4 regions of the Pantoea sp. SM3640 genome follow, and region 3 is predicted to be linked to each of the others. Evidence: predicted binding sites of a transcription regulator. Region 3 holds the regulator's gene; each other region holds the start of a gene.
The links. Region 3 encodes CRP, which controls carbon source genes, mostly activating them, when cyclic AMP is high. Its sites were predicted from a motif close to ATGTGANNNNNNTCACAT; they were not measured.
Positions count from the first base shown of each region.

Region 1 (2,203 bases), 270 kb from region 3:
TGACGTTTATCGATACGCACTGCCATTTCGACTTTCCGCCTTTCGAAGGGGATGTTGCCGCCAGCCTGACGCGCGCCGCGGAGGCGGGTGTAGAGAAGATTATCATCCCGGCAATTGATGCCAGCCGGTTTGAGCGCGTCTGCGCACTGGCTGCTGAACACCCGCCGCTTTACGCGGCGCTGGGCCTGCACCCTATCGTCATTGAAAATCACCTTGAGGCGCATCTTGAGCAGCTGGAAACCTTACTGCAACAGCGGCCACGTAAGCTGGTGGCGATCGGCGAGATCGGGCTGGATCTCTATCGCGACAATCCGCAGTTTGATAAGCAGCAACGCTTTCTTGAAGCACAGCTGAAGCTGGCGAAACAGTATCAGCTGCCGGTGATCCTGCATTCGCGGCGCACCCATGACAAGCTGGCGCAGATTCTGCGGCGTCTCGATCTGCCGCGCCGTGGCGTGGTGCACGGTTTTGCGGGCAGCCTGCAGCAGGCGCAGGCCTTTATTAAGCTGGGTTATGCGATTGGCATTGGCGGGACCATTACCTATGAGCGCGCCAGCAAAACCCGTCAGACCGTAGCACAGCTGCCGCTCTCTTCGCTGCTGCTGGAAACCGATGCACCCGATATGCCACTGCAGGGCTTTCAGGGCCAGCCAAACCGCCCGGAACGTGCGCGTCAGGTGTGGGAAGTACTCTGCAGCCTGCGAGAGGAGTCACCCGAAGAGATTGCCGATGCGCTGTGGCACAACAGTCAGCAGCTGTTCCGGCTCGATCCCGCTTTCCCGGCGCTGCGTAACTGACCGGATCTGCCTCATCAGCGCTTAAATGTGATAATAGTAACATTGAGACGGCTGGCGTATAATGGCCATTAAACGCTGTTATCTGCGATTTAAGTCACAGTGATTGTGACGCAATTGCATCAATTTCTTATCCCTATGTGACTACTGGCACATATCAGGCCGCTTCTGAGTGTTATTATTATAACATTCCGCCGGCAAGCCGGTGGGTTGCACCCCGATCTTTTGGAGAGCCTCATGACCGATATTAAACCTCTTGCCCTGCGCGCCCTGAAACTGATGGATTTAACCACCCTGAATGACGACGACACCGACGCAAAAGTGATCGCCCTCTGTCATCAGGCTAAATCCCCGGCAGGTAACACCGCCGCCATCTGTATCTATCCGCGCTTTATTCCGATTGCGCGTAAAACGCTGCGCGAGCAGGGTACGCCGGAAATCCGCATCGCCACGGTAACTAACTTCCCGCACGGCAATGACGACATCGATATTGCACTGGCAGAGACCCGCGCCGCCATCGCCTACGGTGCAGATGAAGTGGATGTGGTCTTCCCGTACCGCGCGCTGATCGCCGGTAACAGTCAGGTTGGTTTCGATCTGGTGAAAGCCTGTAAAACCGCCTGTGCTGAAGCGAACGTGCTGCTGAAAGTCATCATCGAAACCGGTGAGCTTAAAGAAGAAGCGCTGATCCGTCAGGCTTCTGAGATTGCTATCGACGCGGGTGCCGACTTCATTAAAACCTCCACCGGTAAAGTGCCGGTTAACGCCACGCCGGAAGTGGCGCAGATCATGATGAATGTGATCCGTGACAAAGGCGTTAGTAAGGAAGTTGGCTTTAAACCGGCGGGCGGCGTGCGCACTGCTGAAGATGCCGCGATCTATCTGCAGATGGCAGAAGAGACGCTGGGTGCCGACTGGGCCGATGCACGCCATTTCCGCTTTGGTGCATCAAGCCTGCTGGCGAGCCTGCTCAACACCCTGGGTCATGACAGCGACACCAGCAAAGCGGGTTACTGATCTTTCAGGCGGTCGCTGACCGCCTGTTCTCCATCCTGATTTCCCTGAACCAGGGGGCTACTTTGTTTCTGCCACAAGAAATTATTCGCAAAAAACGTGACGGCCAGGCGCTGACTGAAGAGGAGATTCGCTTCTTCATTAATGGCGTGCGTGATAACACCGTCTCGGAAGGTCAGATTGCCGCGCTGGCGATGACCATTTATTTCCACGACATGACGCTGCCAGAGCGGGTCGCGCTGACGATGGCGATGCGTGATTCCGGTACGGTACTTAACTGGAAATCACTCAATCTTAACGGGCCGGTGGTGGATAAGCACTCGACCGGCGGCGTCGGCGATGTGACGTCGCTGATGTTAGGGCCGATGGTCGCTGCCTGCGGTGGATATGTGCCG
Region 1 covers NZ_CP064872.1:501,746-503,948, forward strand. The annotation lists gene IV493_RS02425 (patatin family protein) at 1-3, shown strand, start outside; gene IV493_RS02430 (TatD family hydrolase) at 1-797, shown strand, start outside; gene deoC (deoxyribose-phosphate aldolase) at 1,032-1,811, shown strand; gene deoA (thymidine phosphorylase) at 1,874-2,203, shown strand, end outside.
Region 1: deoC (deoxyribose-phosphate aldolase) is a predicted target of CRP. The motif match lies at 823-840, and genes of this name have one in related genera.

Region 2 (2,203 bases), 150 kb from region 3:
GCACCCGGACATCCTGAGGTTCGATGCGCAGCAGAATTTTTTGCGTCGCGCGCAGAACCTGGTTCTGCACACGACTCAGGGCATCGGCAAAGGCTTTCGCTTTGGTGTCGCCTTTGCCCTCAACCGTCACCTGGGTAACGTAGTGTTCTTTCATAATCAGCTGCCGTGCTTCTTGTTCCAGGCCTGCACCAGCCGCTCGCCTAACTCTTCTTTATCCATAAAGCCGAAGCCCAGCACCGTGGCGCCTTCATTGATGGCGGTGACGCCTTCGTCAACAGAACGCATGCCGTGTTTGGCTTTGTAGCCATATTTGTTCTGCGCGGTGATAGCACCCGCGCCGCCGCTGCCGCAGAACGAGATGCCGAAATCGGCGTTTTCTGCCTTCATCACGTCACCCAGCTTCATGTCAGCGGCCACGCCTGGCACCACGACAGCACGACCACCCGCTTTCTCGATGCCCGCCGCCACTTTCTGGCCCTTACCTAAACGATCGCCAATCACTACTGTTACCATGGTGTGTTCCTCTTCAGTTATTTGATCGCGCGACTTCAATATGCACAGACAGCAGCCAGGCCTCTTCGCGGGGGAGATTGCCGAACAGGTCGACGACCTGCTGCGCCAGCGCGACCGTTTCAGGCGGAATATCCTCAAACAGCTCCGCTTCCACTTCCGGCAGCGGCTCCCCGCTCAGCGAACGTGACGCCATGGCCCCGACATGCGATTGCAGCATCTGCTGCTGGACCGCGTTGGGCTGAATGCCATGCTGCTGATAGATCGCCGCAATCTGCGTCATCACGCTGTCAGCCAGCTGTTGCACTTTCTCCGGTGGCGCTTCATACACCGGGACGCCGTTATTGCTCACCTTGCTACTCCTGTTAAACCGGATAATTCGCGTTAGAAATAAATTAGCGGTCATCACCCCGGCTGTGGAGAGGCAACATTTCCAGCAGTAAGTGGAAATTGAAGTGAAGGTTGTGCGTCAGATCGCAGGCTGCACGCTTAGTGCGATATGCGTCGCAAAATGCGCAAAATGATGCCATTAGCCTCGCAAGGCGGTGATGTTGTGCGGCAGCCAGACTGCCGGGCGATGGTTTACGGTGCGGTGATAAGCAGAAGTGATGGTAAAAACCGCCGGTCGGGCTGACCGGCGGTCGGATTAGCGGAATTTCTTATGGTTGGTATTACGGATGTCATCAAATTTAGCGGCTTCGCGCTTTGCGCCGTCCACGTTGTTAGCTTTCGCCAGCGCGCTGACCACGTCAATCTGTGCGATAAGTGAGTCAAGGCCCGCGTGGTAGTCTTTGATCTGCGCACTGTCAGCAGGCTGACCTTCCAGCTTATCGGGCGTCGACTTTTTGGCATCCTGCGCCGCGGTTCGCATTTTGGTTAACGCCTGCTGCATCTCCTGCGCACTGTCCGTTTTCTTAACGATTTTCAGATTCGCATTGAGCGTGTCCATATCCTGCTCCAGATCTGCCGCATAGAGGCTGACGCTGGAGAACAACAGAGAAGCCGACAACATTGCAATCACATGCTTACGCATCATTACTTCCTTTTTATTGTGATGAAAAAAAAGCAGCCAACCGGCTGCTTCAGGAATTCATCTTTATTGTCCCGCTATCTTCATCTCAGGCAGTAACACGGAACCGCACTGGATATTACTGCGGGTTTCAATATCGTCACCGATGGTCACCATGTTGTGCCACATCTCTTTAAGATTGCCGGCAATGGTGACTTCGCTGACCGGGTACTGAATGACGCCATTCTCAACCCAGAAACCGGCTGCACCGCGTGAGTAGTCACCGGTAATGGCGCTGACGCCCTGGCCCATCAGCTCGGTCACCACTAATCCGGTTCCCATCTGCTTCAGCAGGTCGTCAAAGCTGTGGCCCTGACCCGCAATGCGCCAGTTATGAATACCACCAGCATGACCGGTGCTGGTCAGACCCAGTTTACGGGCGGAATAGCTGGTCAGCAGCCAGGTCTGCAATACGCCATCTTTGATGATGTCGCGCGCCTGAGTCCGCACCCCTTCGCTGTCGAACGGCGTGGAGGCGAGCCCTTTCAGCAGGTGTGGCTGTTCACTGATGGTGAGCCACTCCGGCAGAATCTGCTGACCCATTGAATCCAGCAGGAAAGTCGATTTACGGTAAACGCTGCTGCCGCTGATCGCACCAACCAGATGACCAAACAAGCCGGTCGC
Region 2 covers NZ_CP064872.1:379,382-381,584, reverse strand. The annotation lists gene IV493_RS01885 (DUF4312 family protein) at 1-154, opposite strand, end outside; gene IV493_RS01880 (SFCGS family glycine-rich protein) at 157-513, opposite strand; gene IV493_RS01875 (glycine dehydrogenase) at 527-862, opposite strand; gene cybC (cytochrome b562) at 1,157-1,543, opposite strand; gene pmbA (metalloprotease PmbA) at 1,607-2,203, opposite strand, start outside.
Region 2: IV493_RS01875 (glycine dehydrogenase) is a predicted target of CRP. The motif match lies at 1,003-1,020, and genes of this name have one in related genera.

Region 3 (2,203 bases):
ACATCGTTGCGGCCTTTTTGCAGAATTGAAACCACGTCAATCGCGCTGCATCCGCCCGCCGCCATCAGCACCATCTCCATTGGGCTGGGCGCTTTATCACCCGAATTGCCATCCATCAGTATCTGATGGCCGGATGAGGATTCTCCGAGGAATGTCAGCCCTTCTACCCATTTCACTCTTGCCTGCATGATTTTTACTCCGGAATACGCTGTTTTGTCGCCAGAGTACGCTTTCACCTGGTAAACAGCAATCCAGAGAAATCCGCCCGTAGCTGAAGCGAGACAACAGAAGACAGTCGGCAAAAGCTGTGCTACAAACAGTGCTGAAAATATTTTTCGTCACCCGATGGCGAAGCCGGGAAGAATGATGCGCACTGCGCCTGATGCGGCCCGAATAATTTCCTGAAAAGGAAACGCTTGAAGCTTTCACCGCCTGACAGGGAAAACTGCCCCCTGTATTTTGGGCACGATTACAACAGAGGATAATAGCGAATGGTTCTCGGCAAACCGCAAACAGACCCTACACTCGAATGGTTCCTGTCCCATTGCCATATTCACAAGTATCCATCCAAAAGTACGCTGATTCATCAAGGTGAAAAAGCAGAAACGCTTTACTACATCGTGAAAGGTTCCGTCGCGGTTCTGATTAAAGATGAAGAAGGCAAAGAGATGATTCTTTCCTACCTGAATCAGGGCGATTTTATTGGTGAGCTTGGCCTGTTCGAAGAAGGTCAGGAGCGCAGCGCCTGGGTACGTGCGAAAAGCGCGTGCGAAGTAGCGGAGATTTCTTACAAGAAATTCCGTCAGCTGATCCAGGTTAACCCCGACATCCTGATGCGACTCTCCTCGCAGATGGCGCGTCGCCTGCAGGTCACGTCTGAAAAAGTGGGTAATCTCGCTTTCCTCGATGTTACCGGACGCATTGCACAGACTCTGCTTAACCTGGCGAAGCAGCCAGATGCCATGACGCATCCCGACGGCATGCAAATTAAAATCACTCGTCAGGAAATTGGCCAGATTGTGGGTTGTTCACGTGAAACCGTGGGCCGTATTCTGAAGATGCTGGAAGATCAGAACCTGATCTCCGCACACGGCAAAACCATCGTCGTTTACGGCACCCGCTAATTCCTGTCATCCACGGCGTGATGGCAACATCACGCCGTTATTGTTTGTGTTGGGCCGATGTGGCGTCGAATCATTTACCATCCTGAAGTTAACTACGCCTTGCGGCAAACGCTGGTGCTCTGTCTGCCGGTGGCGCTGGGCTGGCTGGCTGGCGACCTGCAAAAAGGTCTGCTGTTCTCGTTAGTGCCCGCCTGCTGCAATATCGCCGGTCTTGATACTCCGCATAAACGCTTCTTCAAACGTCTGATTGTAGGCGGCAGCCTGTTTGCCCTCGGCAGTTTTCTGATCCAGTGGCTCACCCTGCATGCGATTCCACTGCCGCTGATCCTCTTCGCTATGCCTTTGCTGCTTGGCGTCACCGGTGAGATCAGCCCGCTGCATGGTCGCCTGCTGCCCGGCACCCTTATTGCCGCCATCTTTACCCTCAGCCTGATTGGCCGCATGCCCATCTATGTCACTCCGCTGCTCTATATCGGCGGCACGCTCTGGTATGGGGTATTTAACTGGTTCTGGTTCTGGCTGTGGAAAGAGCAGCCGATGCGTGAGAGCCTGAGCCTGATCTACCGCGAGCTGGCCAACTACTGCGACGCCAAATATACCCTTCTGACGCAGCTGACCGATCCCGAAAAAGCGCTGCCGCCGCTGCTGGCTCACCAGCAGAAAGTGGTCGATCTGATCAACACCTGTTATCAGCAGATGCACATGCTGTCGGCAAGCCGCGATCACAGCCATAAGCGGCTGACGCGCGCTTTTCAGGTGGCACTCGATCTGCAGGAGCATATCTCGGTCAGCCTGCACCGCCCGGAAGAGGTGCAAAAGCTGGTGGAGCAGAGCCATGCTGAAGCGGTGATCCGCTGGAATGCCAAAACCATCTCGGCCCGACTGCGGGTACTGGCGGATAACATCCTTTATCACCAGTTACCCGACCGCTTTGCGATGGATAAACAGCTCGGCGCGCTGGAGAAAATCGCCCATCAGCACCCCGATAATCCGGTGGGTAACTTCTGTCTTTATCACTTCAACCGCATTGCGCGCGTGCTGCGCACCCAGAAGCCGCTTTACCAGCGCGACCTGATGGC
Region 3 covers NZ_CP064872.1:232,766-234,968, reverse strand. The annotation lists gene IV493_RS01065 (OsmC family protein) at 1-188, opposite strand, end outside; gene crp (cAMP-activated global transcriptional regulator CRP) at 492-1,124, shown strand; gene IV493_RS01055 (YccS/YhfK family putative transporter) at 1,182-2,203, shown strand, end outside.

Region 4 (2,203 bases), 760 kb from region 3:
GTTCCAGCCATATCCCCACTCATCGCCTTTCAGATGGGCAACCTGCGTATCAGCCGGAACGCCCAGTCTTGCGCCTGACTCACCGGCATAGCGTTCAATTTTAGCTTTCGCATAAACCGCATCAAAACCGACGCCAAAACTAAAATGTTCATTTAAGCGGTACGCGGTGCTGAGATTAAAATTGCCGGTTACCAGATCGGTTTTACCGCCGTACCCCCCCGCGGTGTAACCATTATTAAACTCTGTTGCTAAGCCATAGTTAGAGGTTGCAGACGCGCCGATCCACCACTGATCGTTGATGGGCTGAACATAATGAATATTGGGGACCCACTGATTCGGTGCAATATTATTAGCATCCAGGCTGCGTCCGCTGGGACTGCGACCACTGATATTGACGTCTGGCGCAATATAAACCGCACCGATAGAAAATTCCGGACGATCCATCAACGCCATCGTCGCCGGGTTACGGCTGGCTGATGCCGCCGTATCACCCATTGCCCCTTCGCCTGAATATGCGCGACCTAAACCAATCGTAGAAAACTCATTTAACTGAAATCCAGCTGCGTAAACGTGTGAAGAGACAAGCGCCACTGCAGCCGCCACGGCTGACTTTGCAAACAGGTTTTTATGGTTCATGACCACAACCTCATGTGAATTATTATTTAACGCTATAACGTCGCGTAACAAAGGACGGCGGATTGTAGGGACTGATGTAAAACGCACATATCAGACCAGTGCGGAGAGTATAGGTCCGACCTGTGTGCATGTTGCAATATTGTTTTTAAAATATTTCAGGGTTGATCGCTTAAAATTCGATCTGCATAACAAAACTGCCCTGATTCTGCACAGCATACCGATTCCAGTTTGTTCTGGATCAATTTTTATTGTGATATTCGTCACTTAGCGCCGTGTACATGGCGCATCTTTACGCGAGCAGGTAAAATTTCGGTCATAAAATCGCTCAACCCACCAGATCGCTGGTCAGGAGAATGAAATGACTGATGCCATTAAAAAATGCAGTGCGACCGAAACAGCAGCCTGCTGTTGTGTTGATGTGGGCACGGTAATGGATAATACCGATTGCACCGCCAGCTGGTCGGAGTGGTTTGCTCAGCGTGCCGATGCGGAAGCCAAATTAGCGCTCCTCACCGAACGTGCACGTGAAGTTGAATCGGAACCCTGTGTGATTGAGTCGCGCTTCAGTGAAGTGGATCAGGGTGTGCAGCTGGATATCGATTTTACTTTCAGCTGCCAGGCTGAAACGATGATTTTTCAGCTCGGTTTGCGTTAAGTCTCATAACGCCGCGTTAATGCGGCGTTTTTCATTTTCGTGTCTCCCTTCGCACTTTTTCCTTTCCGGTATTGGCGGCTCACCCGCTTGTGGTTAACACTGATCAGGTCAGACCTCTTCAGGCAATGATGCCACAGTCCCAGCCACAGGTGAGAACAATGAGCAAAGCGCAGCCGCTGCTGACGCGTGATGGTGAACGCATCGCAATAACCCACGGGTTACGCACCCCTTTTTTGCGCCAGGCGACCGGCTTTCATGGCATTCCCGCCATTGAGCTGGGGCGGATGGTAATCAGCGAATTAATGGCGCGCAGTGAACTGCCGGCTGAGGTAATCGAGCAACTGGTCTTTGGTCAGGTGGTGCAGATGCCGGAAGCGCCGAACATTGCGCGTGAGATTGTACTGAGCAGCGGCCTTGATGTGCACACCGATGCCTATAGCGTCAGCCGTGCCTGCGCCACCAGTTTCCAGGCGGTAGCGAATGTGGCAGAAAGCCTGCTGGCTGGCACGATTTCTGCTGGCATTGCCGGAGGCGCCGACTCCTCGTCAGTGCTGCCAATAGGCGTCAGTAAAACACTGGCCCGCGCGCTGGTGGATCTCAATAAAGCCCGCAGCCTTGGGCAAAAACTGCACATCCTTAAACGTCTGCGTCCGCGCGATCTGCTGCCGGTGCCGCCCGCGGTGGCCGAGTATTCAACCGGCCTGCGCATGGGTGACACCGCCGAGCAGATGGCAAAGAGTCATAGCATCACCCGTGAGGCACAGGATGCGCTGGCGCTGCGATCTCATCAGCATGCCGCCCGCGCCTGGCAATCCGGGGTACTCAATCAGGAAGTGATGGCAGCCTTTGTGCCGCCGTGGAAAACCGCTATCGACCAGGACAATAACGTCCGCATGAACGCCAGAGCAGAGG
Region 4 covers NZ_CP064872.1:993,085-995,287, forward strand. The annotation lists gene fadL (long-chain fatty acid transporter FadL) at 1-636, opposite strand, end outside; gene IV493_RS04720 (YfcZ/YiiS family protein) at 995-1,291, shown strand; gene fadI (acetyl-CoA C-acyltransferase FadI) at 1,450-2,203, shown strand, end outside.
Region 4: IV493_RS04720 (YfcZ/YiiS family protein) is a predicted target of CRP. The motif match lies at 885-902, and genes of this name have one in related genera.